Regions from separate parts of the Erwinia sp. AnSW2-5 genome, predicted to be linked through region 3. Evidence: predicted binding sites of a transcription regulator. Region 3 holds the regulator's gene; each other region holds the start of a gene.
What was found. The regulator PurR, encoded in region 3, represses purine synthesis genes. The targets are predictions, from matches to a motif close to CANGCAAACGTTTGCNTG.
Positions count from the first base shown of each region.

Region 1: the regulator PurR is predicted to act here: its motif matches at 2,171-2,188, upstream of epd (erythrose-4-phosphate dehydrogenase).
Region 2: the regulator PurR is predicted to act here: its motif matches at 2,670-2,687, upstream of carA (glutamine-hydrolyzing carbamoyl-phosphate synthase small subunit).
Region 4: the regulator PurR is predicted to act here: its motif matches at 1,944-1,961, upstream of cvpA (colicin V production protein).

Region 1 is NZ_JBJGXA010000031.1:48,149-52,076, reverse strand. It holds gene pgk (phosphoglycerate kinase) at 1-880, opposite strand, end outside; gene epd (erythrose-4-phosphate dehydrogenase) at 930-1,949, opposite strand; gene tkt (transketolase) at 2,315-3,928, opposite strand, start outside.
Region 2 is NZ_JBJGXA010000037.1:189-4,116, reverse strand. It holds gene carB (carbamoyl-phosphate synthase large subunit) at 1-1,292, opposite strand, end outside; gene carA (glutamine-hydrolyzing carbamoyl-phosphate synthase small subunit) at 1,311-2,447, opposite strand; gene dapB (4-hydroxy-tetrahydrodipicolinate reductase) at 2,916-3,737, opposite strand.
Region 3 is NZ_JBJGXA010000023.1:50,783-54,710, reverse strand. It holds gene ACFL9S_RS16040 (Grx4 family monothiol glutaredoxin) at 1-156, opposite strand, end outside; gene ACFL9S_RS16035 (C40 family peptidase) at 542-1,417, shown strand; gene ACFL9S_RS16030 (YnhF family membrane protein) at 1,460-1,537, opposite strand; gene purR (HTH-type transcriptional repressor PurR) at 1,844-2,869, shown strand; gene punR (DNA-binding transcriptional activator PunR) at 2,866-3,798, opposite strand; gene punC (purine nucleoside transporter PunC) at 3,912-3,928, shown strand, end outside.
Region 4 is NZ_JBJGXA010000011.1:80,299-84,226, reverse strand. It holds gene purF (amidophosphoribosyltransferase) at 1-1,322, opposite strand, end outside; gene cvpA (colicin V production protein) at 1,359-1,844, opposite strand; gene dedD (cell division protein DedD) at 2,177-2,944, opposite strand; gene folC (bifunctional tetrahydrofolate synthase/dihydrofolate synthase) at 2,934-3,928, opposite strand, start outside.

The sequences.
Region 1 (3,928 bases), on a different contig from region 3:
TTGCCAGTGCGGTTTCGTCGCCGAAGTCCATGATCTCTTCGTTGTCCTGAACCTCAGACACTTTCTTCACGGTAGAAGGTGCAGTTTCAGAGAATTCCGTGCCTACGCGGGAGTCAGTAGGAACCGGAATTTTGTATTCGTCGCGCAGTTTCTTAGCCGCAGCAACGAAGTCAGGTTCGTACAGAGATTTACCAACGTTGTTGTCGATAGCCACGAAGGTGTTCGCGATGCCACCACCAACAATCACGGTGTCAGCAATGTTCACCAGCGAGTTAAGCACATCGAATTTGGTAGAAACTTTAGAACCACCGACCACAGCAACCATTGGGCGAGCCGGGGTTTTCAGGGCTTTGCCCAGCGCTTCCAGTTCACCTGACAGCAGCGGACCCGCACAGGCGATTGGCGCGAACTTGCCCACGCCATGAGTAGACGCCTGAGCACGGTGAGCCGTACCGAAAGCATCCATCACGAAGATGTCGCACAGGGCTGCATATTTTTTAGAGAGGGTTTCGTCGTCTTTTTTCTCGCCTTTGTTAAAGCGCACGTTTTCCAGCACAACCAGTTTACCTGCGGTCAGCTCAACGCCGTCCAGGTAATCTTTGGCCAGTGAAACATTATCTGCACCCAACTTGTCTTTCAGGTAGTTCACTACCGGCAGCAGAGAAAACTCTTCGTTGTATTCACCTTCGGTCGGGCGACCCAGGTGAGAGGTAACCATCACTTTTGCGCCCTGCTTCAGTGCCGCCTCAATGGTCGGCAGGGAAGCGCGAATACGTGCATCCGACGTCACTTTCCCTTCTTTAACTGGCACGTTCAGATCCGCACGGATCAGAACACGTTTACCAGCCAGATCCAGATCGGTCATCTTAATTACAGACATGGTGAACCCTCTCGTTGATTCTCAAAGTTTTACAGACGCTGTACGCGCCTTACCTGAAACCGCTGGCGGCCATCGCTAACGTCGTATCGATCATACGATTAGCAAAGCCCCATTCGTTATCGCACCAGACTAATGTCTTGATAAGGTGCTGACCACTGACCCGCGTTTGGGTGCCGTCGACAATAGCACTGTGCGGATCATGGTTAAAATCAATGGAGACTAACGGCAATTCCGTGTAGTCCACTATACCACTAAATGCCCCTTCTGACGCACTTTGCAACAGGGCGTTAACCTCGCAGGCGCTGACGGGATCCCGCACACTCACGCTAAGGTCAATGGCCGTTACGTTGATGGTCGGAACACGTACAGCAATCGCTTCAAAACGATCATTAAATTTTGGGAAGAAGCGCGTAATCCCTGCGGCCAGGCGAGTGTCGACAGGAATAATCGACTGACTGGCCGCACGTGTACGACGTAAATCCGGGTGATATGCGTCAATCACCTGCTGGTCATGCATGGCAGAGTGGATGGTTGTCACCGTACCCGACTCAATCCCCCACGCATCATCCAACAGCTTGATAATAGGGATGATGCAGTTCGTGGTGCATGAAGCATTCGACACCAGTAAATGCTCCGGCAGCAGATCTTTTTCATTCACGCCAAAGACCACTGTGGCATCAAGATCGTTGCCGCCGGGATGTGAGAACAGAACCTTTTTGGCCCCTGCCTGCAAATGGGCTTCACCATCCGCACGACTGCCATAAACGCCGGTACAGTCCAGCACGATATCCACATTCAGCTCGCGCCACGGCAGTGCCGCAATCTCAGTATGGTGCAGCAAACGGATCGTGTCATCGCCAACAGAGAGCAGCTCGCGCTCCTGACGCACATCCCAGGCGAAGCGCCCGTGGCTGGTGTCATACTTTAACAGATGCGCCATTCCGGCTGCCTCTGCCAGCTCATTGATGGCAACCACCGTAATCTCGGCACGGCGACCGGTTTCATACAGTGCACGCAACACGTTGCGTCCTATACGACCAAATCCGTTAATGGCAATGCGAACCGTCATATCACTCCTGCTTCAGAATTCACTATGAAATCGGAGGATTAGCCTGAGCCAGCCACCGCGATTTGTACAGGATATTCTTGCATCATAACAAGGCTCAGTCTGAATGGTGATCCTTGTGTGACATAGCACTGAAACGCTTCAGCTAGAATAATAGAAGTAAGGAATAATAGGAATGATCGGGATCAATTGCGCCTTTCAACTTTCGATCTACGTCACAAAATCAGACAAAAGTTAGCGACCAGAGACAAATTTATCGGAAGAAATTTCGTCGACAGATGCACCAGCATCTCACCGCATAAAAAAGGCACCGCGATGCGGTGCCTGTTTATCACTGACCTGCCCGGTGCCGGGCAGGTCATGGCCGATTACAGCAGGCCTTTTGCTTTAGCAACAACGTTATCCACGGTGAAGCCAAACAGTTCAAACAGCTTCTCCGCTGGCGCTGACTCACCAAAGCTGGTCATACCGACGATAGCGCCGTTCAGACCAACGTATTTGAACCAGTAATCTGCGATACCCGCTTCAATCGCCACACGTGCGCTGACTGCTTTCGGCAGCACGGCTTCACGGTAGGCCGCATCCTGCTTGTCGAAAGCATCGGTAGATGGCATGGAAACCACACGCACCTTGCGACCTTCAGCGGTCAGTTTGTCATACGCGCCGACTGCCAGCTCAACTTCTGAGCCGGTTGCAATCAGGATCACTTCAGGCGTACCTGCGCAGTCCTTCAGCACATAAGCACCACGTGCCACGTTTGCCAGCTGCTCAGCAGTACGGTCCTGCTGTGCCAGATTCTGACGTGACAGGATCAGGGCCGTCGGGCCATCGTTACGCTCAATCGCATATTTCCATGCAATGGCTGATTCTACCTGGTCACATGGACGCCACAGGCTCATGTTCGGCGTGACTCGCAGGCTGGCGATCTGCTCAACCGGCTGGTGAGTCGGGCCGTCTTCGCCCAGACCGATAGAGTCATGGGTGTAGACCATCACCTGGCGGATCTTCATCAGTGCCGCCATACGCGCCGCATTACGGGCATATTCAACAAACATCAGGAAGGTCGCGGTGTACGGCAGGAAACCGCCGTGCAGGGTGATGCCGTTGGCAATCGCGGTCATACCGAATTCGCGCACACCGTAATGGATGTAGTTACCCGCTGCATCTTCGTTGATTGGCTTAGAACCAGACCACATTGTCAGGTTGCTTGGTGCCAGATCAGCGGAACCGCCCAGGTATTCCGGCAGCAGTTTACCAAAGGCTTCAATGGCATTCTGTGACGCTTTACGGCTGGCGATTTTAGACGGGTTAGCCTGCAGCTCTTCAACAAACTTCTGCGACTCGGTTGCCCAGTTCGCTGGCAGTTCGTTCTTCACGCGGCGTGTGAACTCTTCCGCCAGTTCAGGGAAGGCTTTCGCATAGGCAGCAAACTTCTCATTCCATGCCGCTTCTTTCGCCTTGCCTGCTTCTTTCGCATCCCACTGAGCATAGATGTCTGAAGGAATTTCAAACGGCGCATAGTTCCAACCCAGTTGCTTACGGGTCAGTGCGATCTCATCATCACCCAGCGGCGCGCCGTGGGAATCATGCGTACCGGCTTTGTTCGGTGAACCGAAGCCGATAACAGTTTTGCACATCAGCAATGAAGGCTTGTCGCTAACCGCTTTCGCTTCTTCAACGGCTTTTTTGATGGCATCAGCATCGTGACCGTCTACGCCGCGCACTACGTGCCAGCCGTAAGACTCGAAGCGTTTCGCCGTATCATCGGTGAACCAGCCTTCAATGTGGCCGTCAATGGAGATCCCGTTGTCATCATAGAACGCCACCAGTTTGCCCAACTTCAGCGTTCCCGCCAGTGAACACACTTCGTGGGAGATACCTTCCATCATGCAGCCATCACCCAGGAACACGTAGGTGTTATGGTCAACAACATCATGGCCTGGACGGTTGAACTGCGCTGACAGCGTACGTTCAGCAATCGC
Region 2 (3,928 bases), on a different contig from region 3:
GCATCTTTCAGCTCGCGACGAATGGTGGTCAGCGCTTCCGGGTCATCAAGGCTCACTTTCGGGTCAAAGCCGTTGGCACCCACTTCCAGACCGCGCAGAGCTTTCTGCATTGATTCCTGGAAGGTGCGGCCAATCGCCATCACTTCACCGACAGATTTCATCTGCGTGGTCAGACGGTCATTGGCACCGGCAAACTTCTCGAAGTTAAAGCGCGGGATCTTCGTCACAACGTAGTCGATGGACGGTTCGAAGGAGGCAGGAGTCAAACCACCGGTGATGTCGTTGGTCAGCTCATCCAGCGTAAAGCCGACGGCCAGCTTGGCGGCGATTTTTGCAATCGGGAAACCGGTCGCTTTGGATGCCAGCGCGGAAGAACGCGATACGCGCGGGTTCATCTCAATGACAATCAGACGACCGTTTTCCGGGTTAACCGAGAACTGTACGTTTGAACCGCCGGTTTCCACACCGATTTCACGCAGTACCGCCAGCGAGGCGTTACGCATGATCTGGTACTCTTTGTCGGTCAGCGTCTGTGCTGGCGCAACCGTGATGGAGTCACCGGTGTGAATCCCCATCGCATCGAAGTTTTCAATCGAGCAGACGATGATGCAGTTGTCGTTTTTATCACGCACCACTTCCATCTCGTACTCTTTCCAGCCAATCAGCGACTCATCAATCAGCAGCTCATTGGTGGGCGACAGGTCGAGGCCGCGCTCGCAAATCTCTTCAAACTCTTCGCGGTTGTAAGCGATACCGCCGCCCGTGCCACCCATGGTGAATGACGGACGGATAATGCACGGGAAGCCCACGTCAGCGGCAACCGCCAGCGCTTCTTCCATGGTGTGGGCGATACCGGAACGCGCGGTGTCGAGGCCGATTTTCTTCATCGCGACGTCGAAACGACGACGGTCTTCGGCTTTATCGATGGCATCCGCAGTGGCGCCGATCATCGTGACACCAAATTCAGCCAACACGCCCTGACGTTCCAGCTCCAGCGCACAGTTCAGCGCAGTCTGGCCGCCCATCGTTGGCAGCACGGCATCCGGGCGCTCTTTCTCAATGATTTTGCGCACCACTTCCCAGTGGATAGGTTCGATGTAGGTCGCATCGGCCATATCCGGGTCGGTCATGATGGTGGCAGGGTTGGAGTTCACCAGGATAACGCGGTAGCCCTCTTCACGCAGCGCTTTACACGCCTGGGCACCCGAGTAGTCAAATTCGCAGGCCTGGCCGATTACAATCGGGCCAGCACCAAGGATCAGGATACTTTTTATGTCTGTACGTTTTGGCATTTTCTTTCTCTCCCGATCTTATTTAGCAGCTTTAATCAGTTCGATAAAGTGATCGAACAATGGGGCAGCATCGTGCGGGCCTGGGCTGGCTTCCGGGTGACCCTGGAAGCTGAAGGCTGCTTTATCGGTGCGGTGAATACCCTGTACCGTATGGTCAAACAGAGAGGTATGGGTCACACGCAGATTTGAAGGCAGCTGGCTATCGTCGACGGCAAAACCGTGGTTCTGGGCGGTAATCATCACAGTATTGTTATCGTGATCTTTCACCGGGTGGTTACCACCGTGGTGACCCAGCTTCATCTTCACGGTTTTAGCACCGCTGGCCAGCGCCAGTAACTGGTGGCCAAGGCAGATACCGAATACCGGAATGTCGGTTTCCAGCAGGCGTTTAATCGCCGTAATCGCATAGTCACACGGTTCCGGGTCACCAGGGCCGTTAGAGAGGAACACACCGTCCGGGTTCAGCTTCAGCACATCTTCAGCGGAAGTCTGCGCCGGAACAACGGTCAGGCGGCAGCCGCGATCAACCAGCATACGCAGAATGTTACGCTTCACGCCGTAGTCGTAAGCGACAACATGGAACGGCAGTTCTGCATCAGTCTTCGGCGCAGGCAGTTCACCTTCCAGCGTCCAGCTTCCCTGCTGCCATGGGTAGGCATCCGGGGTGGTCACTTCTTTCGCCAGGTCCATGCCTTTCAGGCCAGGGAAGGCTTTGGCTTTTTCCAGTGCCACGGCGGCGTCCAGCGCATCGCCCGCAATGATACAGCCATTCTGTGCCCCTTTTTCGCGCAGCAAACGAGTCAGCTTACGCGTATCGATATCGGCAATAGCGACAATGTTGTGGCGAGTCAGGTAATCAGACAGGCCTTCTTCATTGCGGTAGTTGCTGGCAATCAGCGGTAAATCACGGATAACCAGACCCGATGCATGTACCTGAGAAGATTCTGCGTCAGCGGAGTTGGTGCCGACATTGCCGATATGGGGATAAGTAAGAGTGACGATCTGGCGGGAATAGGAGGGATCAGTGAGGATTTCTTGATAACCGGTCATTGACGTGTTGAAAACAACTTCTCCCACTGCCGAACCGATTGCCCCGATGGCCCGACCGTGGAATTGGGTTCCGTCTTCCAGAACCAATAGCGCTGACTTAATCAAAACATCCTCCAGGGAATAAACAGTCACAATATCTGCATATTAATTCAGGAATGACCCCAAAATCAATGCAAAAACTGCCTGACTGCTCAGTTTTTGGCAAATTGCGCGCATTCTAATGATAGCCCTCGCTATTGTCTACCCTGCGAGGAGGTTTTTCTGCGTTTTTTAACTAACTGAGCGTAAAACCGGAAGATTTACCCTGAAAGCATGACACATCCTGGCCATAAAATCGGTTGCCTGAACGATTGTGCATAATTTTAGGGGGTAGAGAGTGAAAAAGTGGACCAAATGGTCAAAAATAGCGTTTATCGAGGAATAAAAACAGTGATAACACCAAAATATAACAACAACACGAAAGATTAATGATTAACCCGTCATTATTACAAAAACAAAAAGGGCAATAAAATTATTGCCCACCCAATCAGAACCTTATGATTGAAATAACCACATCACGATGGTACACAACACTTATAAATCATCAAGATTAAGAACGCTACGCATATCATGAAGGCCTGTTTTATGCGCTTTCAACCATACTGCTGCACGAACTGCGCCATTAGCGAAGGTCATGCGGCTTGAAGCCTTGTGGGTTATCTCTACCCGCTCGCCAATATCTGCAAACATCGCCGTGTGCTCACCAACGATATCCCCGGCACGTACAGTGGCAAAACCGATGGTCTGTGCTTCACGCTCACCGGTGTAACCTTCGCGGCTATAGACCGCATGCTCATTCAGGTTCCAGTTCATCGCATCAGCAATGGCTTCACCCATCGCCAGCGCGGTACCCGATGGTGCATCCACTTTATGACGGTGATGCGCTTCGATGATCTCGATATCCGCGTAGTCACCCATCACTTTGGCGGCTTTCTCCAGCAGCTTCAGCACCAGGTTAACACCTACGCTAAAGTTGGCGGCAAACACGATGCCGATATCGGCAGAAGCGGCTTTGATGGCGGCTTTACCTTCTTCATCGAAACCGGTGGTACCAATAACCATCGCTTTTTTATGCTGACGGCAAAACTCCAGATAGTGCAGCGTGCCTTCCGGGCGGGTGAAATCGATCAAGACATCGAAATCATTCACCACTGCATCAAGGTTATCCGTCACTTTAATGCCCAGTACACCACAACCTGCCAGTTCTCCGGCATCTGCGCCCGTCAGCGACGAACCTGAACGCACCAGCGCTGCGCCCAAACGCGTACCTTCAGCCTGAACCGTTGCCTGAATCAGCTGACGCCCCATACGCCCTGCGGCTCCCACAATGGCGATACGGATTTCTGCATTACTCATAATTATTCATTCCTGACAGATTTCTATTCATTCAAGCCGCATACAGATTAACCACCGGTTAACGTCTGCGCCACAATTAAAACCAGATAATAAGAATTTTACGCCAGCGCGTGAGGATTATCAGTAAAACAGATTTTGTAAGGATTGGGGAAGGGAAAATGGGATGGGCGGTGAGTGAAAAAAGGGTCGCC
Region 3 (3,928 bases):
CAGAATATCAACGTACGCGAAGCGCTCGCCACAAGCAGATAACGCCTGAACAGCCTGAGCAGAGAAACCGCAGCTTGGCAGTTTCGGAGAACCTTTCATGTACAGCAGAATAGGGTTTTCAGCGATCTGGCGTTGAATTTTTTCAACAGTACTCATAAATATCTTCCTCAATACGATACATCGTGTGTAGGCTGGGCGCAGCCTGCTTATTGTAGCGATTCTGCCCTGGCGATGAAAATGACATTTTCACATGCGAGAAAGGTGAAAATGCGACCAATAGACAAAACAGGGAAACAAAATAACATTTTCTTATCATCACTGCTGCACCTGTTATGACCTGCTTCGGTTTTATTGCTGAGTTAACCAGCTGATTGTGCTCAATATTACATCATTTCCTTGATCTGTATTATTGAAACAAAAAAGACCTTACCCTTTGTTAAGAAGTTAGATTAGAATTGGCCCAACCTTCTGCATAACCGCAGAAATCTCTTTTCTGACCGCGTTGCTGTCTTTTGTAGCGCACAAACTGTTAATGGGAACGATGCGTTTACTCATCACGCTCTTCATACTGGCTTTCACCCAGTTGTTTTTCAACATGGCGCACGCATCGCCACATACCCCTATTAATGCAAAACAGCAAAAAGCCGACAGCAACACTGCGCGTGTAGATGACCGCCGTAAGCGCCGCCCGGTAAAAGCCACCTCGACCAAAAAAATCAAAGAACCTGCCAGTAAAAAAGCCAAAGAAATTGTTAAAAAAGAGTCCTCTAAATCAGCCGGGCTCCTGCTGGCAAAAAAACTGAAAGAGAAAGAGAAGAAAAAAACCAGCGCAGCGGCCCCCGTGCGTAATGCGAAAGTGGAAAAGAAAGCACTGAGCAAAAAGCTTGCGGCCAGCAAAAAAGCGGACAAAAAACATTATGGTCGTCAGCGTGCAGGCAGCAAAACCGCCGAAGATGATAACGATGCACTCAACGCCCCGCTCAAACTCAGCAAAGCGCATCGCGCACGCTACCAGAAAGCGCGTGAAACGGCGATGAACAAGCTGATGGGCCAGCTTGGTAAACCTTATCAATGGGGTGGCACCTCGCCGAAAACCGGGTTCGACTGCAGTGGTCTGGTGTGGTACGCCTATAAGGATCTGGTAAAGTTTAAGATCCCGCGTACGGCCAATGAAATGTTCCATCTGCGCGATGCGGCTTCGATTAAGCGCGATCAGTTAGAGAAAGGTGACCTGGTCTTCTTCCGTATCAACGGGCGTGGCACCGCTGATCACGTTGGTGTCTATCTGGGTGGTGGGAAATTTATTCAGTCTCCACGGACCGGTAAAGATATTCAGGTCAGTGCGTTAAGCGAAGATTACTGGCAGGAACACTACATTGGTGCGCGCCGGATGATGACGCCTAAAACGATTCGATAATGCCTGAAGGTTCGGGAAGAGTTTCCTCCTCCCTGGCAAAACTTAATGCATCACAGCGGTAAAACTAAACGCAATAATCATCAACAGTGAACCCACAACGGTTAGTGCAGTCATTTTCATATCAGTGTTCATTCTCTCTCCTCAATAACCTTGTTTTTAGTAAGCCAACAGATTTTCCCACAGTTACCCGTAAAAATCTCGTTTTCTGTGCGCAGCCTTGTTAGAATTCCTCATTACGTTGCGCAACACCGTTGGCAACGTGTAAAAGCCAGCACTGCATGTCACTCTTCGGACGATTCACCCCCCTCCCGACCCTTTGAGACAGCACCTAAAATAATTCTGGTCGGGCAGGAATGGCTGTACCCAGGCAAACGTTTAACCAATTAGTTATCAAGAGATTATGATAACACCAGGAGTACGATTTTAATGGCAACAATTAAGGATGTGGCAAAGCGCGCCGGTGTTTCCACCACCACCGTGTCCCATGTGATTAACAAAACGCGCTTTGTAGCCGAAGAGACGCGCGAAGCGGTATGGGTTGCAATTAAAGAATTGCATTACTCCCCCAGCGCCGTAGCCCGAAGTCTGAAGGTCAACCACACCAAAACCATTGGCCTGCTGGCAACATCCAGTGAAGCGCCCTATTTTGCAGAGATCATTGAAGCAATAGAAAACCGCTGCTTTGCCAAAGGCTACACGTTGATTTTGGGCAATGCGCACAATGACCTGCACAAACAACAGGCCTATCTGTCAATGATGGCGCAGAAACGCGTCGATGGGCTGCTGGTGATGTGTTCAGAATATCCCGACACGCTGATTTCCATGCTGGAAGACAACCGTAATATTCCGATGGTCGTCATGGACTGGGGCGAGTCGCGCGGTGATTTCACGGATACCGTGCTTGATAATGCTTTTGAGGGCGGTTACCTGGCCGGGCGTTATCTGATCGAACGTGGGCACCGCGATATTGGTGCAATTCCGGGTCAGCTTGAGCGTAATACAGGCGGTGGCCGCCATGCCGGATTCCTGAAAGCACTGGCAGAAGCAGGTATCACACTGCGTGATGAATGGCTGGTGCAGGGTGACTTTGAACCTGAGTCTGGCTATCGCGCCATGCAGCAGATTTTGTCGCAAAAACAGCGCCCGACGGCCATTTTCTGTGGTGGTGATATTATGGCCATGGGCGCGATTTGCGCAGCAGATGAAATGGGTCTGCGCGTGCCGCAGGATATTTCAGTGATCGGTTATGATAACGTGCGCAACGCACGCTACTTCACGCCTGCACTGACCACTGTCCACCAGCCGAAAGAACGTCTGGGCGAAACCGCTTTTGATATGTTGCTGGACCGTATCACCAGCAAGCGCGAAGATCCGCAAACCATTGAAGTTCACCCTTCACTGATTGAGCGCCGTTCCGTTGCCGATGGTCCTTTCCGCGACTACCGCCGTTAATCGCTCAACAGCGAGGGACCGGGTTGTTCGCTCAGCCACTCTGCATTCAGGGTTTCTGTGCTGCCCAGATACTCCAGTAACCAACTCAGCGCCGGTGAGGCGCTGTGTTCAGACCAGCTGAGGTAACAGGGGCTGTCGGGAAAGGATGACGTCAGAATCACTTCTCCCAGCACGCCCTGTTGCAGCCAGGGCTGGGCAAAATGCCCCGGAACCATCCCAACACACAACCCCGCGCGCAGGCAGTCAAACGCGCTTTCCCAGTCTGGCACCACCAGTCGTCGCTGATTATCTAATGTCCATGTAGTGCGTTTCGGCAACGCACGTGAGGTGTCCTCCAACACCAGCGAGGGCCACTCACGAATTAACGTCTCACTTAACGGCCCTTGATGGCTGAGTAACGGATGCGCCGTTTTCACCACACAGCGCCAGTTAAGGCTTCCCATATCACGATAAGCAAAACGTCCTCGCACCGGGATCGCCTGAGTCGCCCCGATCGCGACATCGACGCGGCCGTCAGCCAGTGCATCCCACACACCATTGAACACTTCCGGCATGATGTGCAGCTCCATGTCGGGAAAATGCCGGTAAAAATCCACCACCAGCTGTCGGGTGCGTGCCGGGCGTACAATTCTGTCGACCGCAATATTGATTTGCCCGCGCCAGCCGTTAGCCACCTGCTGACAGCGCGTGCGGGTGACGAGCATTTTTTTGATAACAGCACGCCCCTCTTCAATGAAAACCCGCCCGGCTTCCGTTAACTCCACATCACGGTGGCGGCGTTCAAACAGACTGACGGCCAGCCACGCTTCCAACTGACGCACGGTATAACTGACAGCGGAAGGGACGCGATGAAGCTCTGCTGCCGCAGCGGTGAAGCTGCCCGTCCTCGCCACCGCGTCAACCACTTCAAGAGAATGTTCAGACCACATAGTTTGCCTTCAATATTTTTCACTGCAACCCACGAATATTAGCGTTTCACAGGCTGGTCAGCACGCGATTACACTGCACGCGTAAAAAAATTGTCTAATAAGAGTTAAAAACTATGCGTTCTAAAGGATT
Region 4 (3,928 bases), on a different contig from region 3:
CTCAGATCCTGGAAAATCAGGGCATCGGCACCGATCAGCTGGCGGATTTCTTCCACTTCGCGGCCGTGAGCAATCAGCTCAGTGGCGCTTGGCATATCAATTCCATACACGTTCGGGAAGCGAATTTCCGGTGCCGCTGAAGCGAGATACACTTTCTTCGCTCCGGCTTCACGTGCCATTTCGATGATCTGCTCAGAGGTGGTACCGCGCACGATGGAGTCATCCACCAGCAGCACGTTTTTACCCCGGAACTCAGCACGGTTTGCGTTCAGCTTACGGCGAACCGCGCTGCGACGCAGGTGCTGACCTGGCATAATAAAGGTACGGCCAACGTAACGGTTTTTCACAAAGCCCTGACGGTAGGGCTTGTCAAGAATACGCGCCATCTCCAGTGCGATATCGCAGGAGGTTTCAGGGATTGGAATGACCACATCGATATCCAGATCTTCCCACTCTCGGGCAATCTTGGCACCGAGTTTGGTTCCCATACGCACGCGGGCGCTGTATACCGAAATCTTGTTGAGGAACGAGTCCGGGCGTGCAAAGTAAACGTACTCGAACAGGCACGGATTCCACTTTGGATTTTCAGCACACTGGCGGGTAGACAGCTGACCATTGACGGTCACATAGACCGCTTCGCCCGGTGCCACATCGCGCAGGAACTCATACCCAAGGGTATCCAGCGCCACGCTCTCTGAAGCCACCATATACTCGATACGGCCATCGGCCATCGCGCGTTTGCCGATCACCAGCGGACGAATGCCGTTAGGATCGCGGAAGGCCACCAGACCGTGGCCGATGATCATCGCAACGCAGGCATAAGCACCGCGTACGCGCTGATGCACTGCTGCAACGGCGGAGAAGATGTTCTCTGCTTCCAGCGGGTCATGCTGGAAACGATCCACTTCCTGCGCAAAGATATTCAGCAGGATTTCAGAATCAGAGGTGGTATTCACGTGACGACGACCGGTTTCAAACAGCTCTTTACGCAGTTCGTGGGCGTTGGTCAGGTTGCCGTTATGGGCAAGAGTAATACCGTAAGGGGAGTTCACGTAGAAAGGCTGGGCTTCAGAAGCGCTTGAGCTTCCTGCCGTTGGGTAACGAACGTGGCCGATCCCCATATTGCCTTGCATACGCTGCATGTGGCGGGCTTCAAATACATCGCTAACCAGGCCGTTTGCTTTGCGCAGACGGAAGCAATTCAATGCATCAATGGTAACGATGCCTGCGGCATCCTGCCCACGGTGCTGAAGCACCGTTAACGCGTCATAAATCGACTGGTTGACCGGTGCAAAACCGGCGATCCCGACAATACCGCACATATTGACATTTCCTCATAAGCCGCAACCCCGGTGCGATTACCGGGGCAAAAAACTCGACGTGCTTTTCAGGTAATCAAAAAACCACCTGATAATACTACTGAACTGAGGGATTAGCTGGGACTGCTGCCAGTCCGGACTTTTAGAAAAACCGGTGAATGTGTCGAGGAAAAACAGCATGGCTGAAACGATCAGCACACCGCGTAATGCCCCAAAACACACGCCAAGGACTCTGTCGGTTCCCGACAGGCCGGTTTTTTCAACCAGCGAACCAATAACGTAGTTAACAATGGCCCCAACAATCAGGGTAGCAATGAATAACACCGCCACGGCGATCCCATTTCGAACCAGTTCGTCTTCAAATCCTGTGAACCAGACGGCAAGGAAGGAGTAGTAATGACTGGCGACAAAAAATGCGCAACCCCAGGTGACGAGAGAAAGAGCTTCCCGAACAAACCCTCGGATCAGGCTAACAAGAGCCGAAAAACCAATAACCGCAATAATGACGTAATCTATCCAGACCATGAACGCTTCCAGTGACCATGCCCCTGTATCAGCCTGTTTCCCCCTGTAAGCACAGGTGCAAGGGGATACTGCCTCAGTTCGGGGCGAATTCTAACAGAAAAAGAAAACGTTTGCGTAGCGTTTTCCTGACGTGATTTAAATAAACGAGAACGCTTAAAAAAACCGCTTTCGGACACCGTTTTCACCGGCCCGGACACGCCACGCAATACCTTGATTTGCCAGCAGCATCACGCAGGACGCCCGGAGTGACGTGGTGTCGGCTCCGGGCGCGGGGTGATCATCGCTATCGCAATAATAGCCCGCGGCTTAAAGAAACAACGGACCAGAACGGCTTATTTAACACTGTACGGTTTAACCACCCCGCCCAGCCCCGAGATCCCCTGCAACGTGCCAACGGCAGCCTGCATTTTCGCTTTCGAGGCATCCGGCCCGACGTAAATACGGGTTATCTGCCCCTGAACCGGCGTGGCTGGAACGGTAAAGGCACGGTAGCCTGACAGGCGAAGCTGTGCGACGATTTCATTCACTTTTGCCGCGTTTTTCAACGCGCCAAGCTGCACGACCCAGGCCTGCCCTGAAGGTGCTGTTTCCGTTGCCGCTGGCTTACTCTCAACAGGCGCCTCTACTTTCGGCGGTTGCGGCTCAACCGGTTTCGGTTTTTCAACAGGCTTAGGCTTCTCGATCGGTTTCTCGATCGGTTTCTCGATCGGTTTTTCGACCGGCTTAGGCTTCGGTTTTTCCACCACTTTCGGTGGCGGCTGCTGCGCTGGCTTCACCGGCGGCGACGTCACCACCGTTGGCGGGCTATAGGACTGCGGCGCAGTGGAGCCGCTGTCGGCCTGCGAGGAGTTTTCAGTCGCATTACTGCCCGCGCTCATCGCCGCACCTGCCCCTTCCGGCGGCTGTGACGGTAAGGTCTGCGTCACTGGCGGCACCAGATCGGTTTCCTGTTGATCTTCCGGCTTCGGCACCAGCGGAATAGCCGCAAACTCTTCTTTGTAGTGCTTCTTTTTACCATCGAGTAAGCCGGGCAGCACAATCACACCCAGCGCCACAATGATGATGGTTCCGACTAAACGGTTTTGAAACTTACTTGCCACTGCCGTTCTCCGTTTCCATCGTTTCCATGACCTGTGCCACGGTGTGGAACGAACCACACACCAGCACAATATCCTGTTCGGTTGCCTGTTGCAGTGCCTGTCGCCAGGCAAGCTCAACCGAGCCAAACGCCTGCGCATCCGCAAGATGCGCCATCAGCTGTTCAGCGGTGGCACCGCGCGGGCCGTCAAGCGGCGCGCAGTACCAGTAATCCACCTGCGGCGCGAGGCAGGCCAGCGTACCTTTGATATCTTTATCGTGCAGCATCCCTACCACCGCATGAACCTTGCCGTTGCGTGGCACCTCTGCCAGTCGCCCCGCCAGATAGCCTGCTGCATGGGGGTTGTGTGCCACATCGAGGATCACCCTTGGTGATTCAGCTACCGTCTGAAAACGACCGGGCAACATGGCCAGGTGTAGTGAACGGCGGATGACTGCCTCATCGACGTTAAGCGGTGATGCACGCAGCGCCGCCAGTGCGGTAGCCGCATTCGGCAGCGGCACCTGTGGCAACGGAAGCTGCTCCACAGTGCCGTGGGCATCGCGGAAAGACCAGCTGTCATTGGTTACGCTATATGACCAGTCGCGGTCGCGCTGCAACAACTGTGCGCCCTTCTCTGCTGCCACGTCAGCGATGGTATGTGGCATATCCGGCTCGCCTACCACGGCAGGTTTTCCTGGGCGGAACACCCCGGCTTTCTCACGGCCAATGCTTTCGCGATCCGGCCCCAGCCAGTCGGTATGATCCAGCGCGATGCTGGTCACCACGGCAACATCAGCATCGACAATATTGGTGGCATCAAGACGCCCGCCCAGCCCGACTTCAAGGATCACCACATCCAGCTTCGCTTCAGCAAACAGCCACAGCGCCGATAGCGTGCCGTACTCGAAGTAGGTCAGCGTGGTGTCACCCCGCCCCGCCTCAATGGCCGCAAAGGAGGCGGTATGCGCTGACTCAGCCAGCTCTTCACCCTGAATGCGCACTC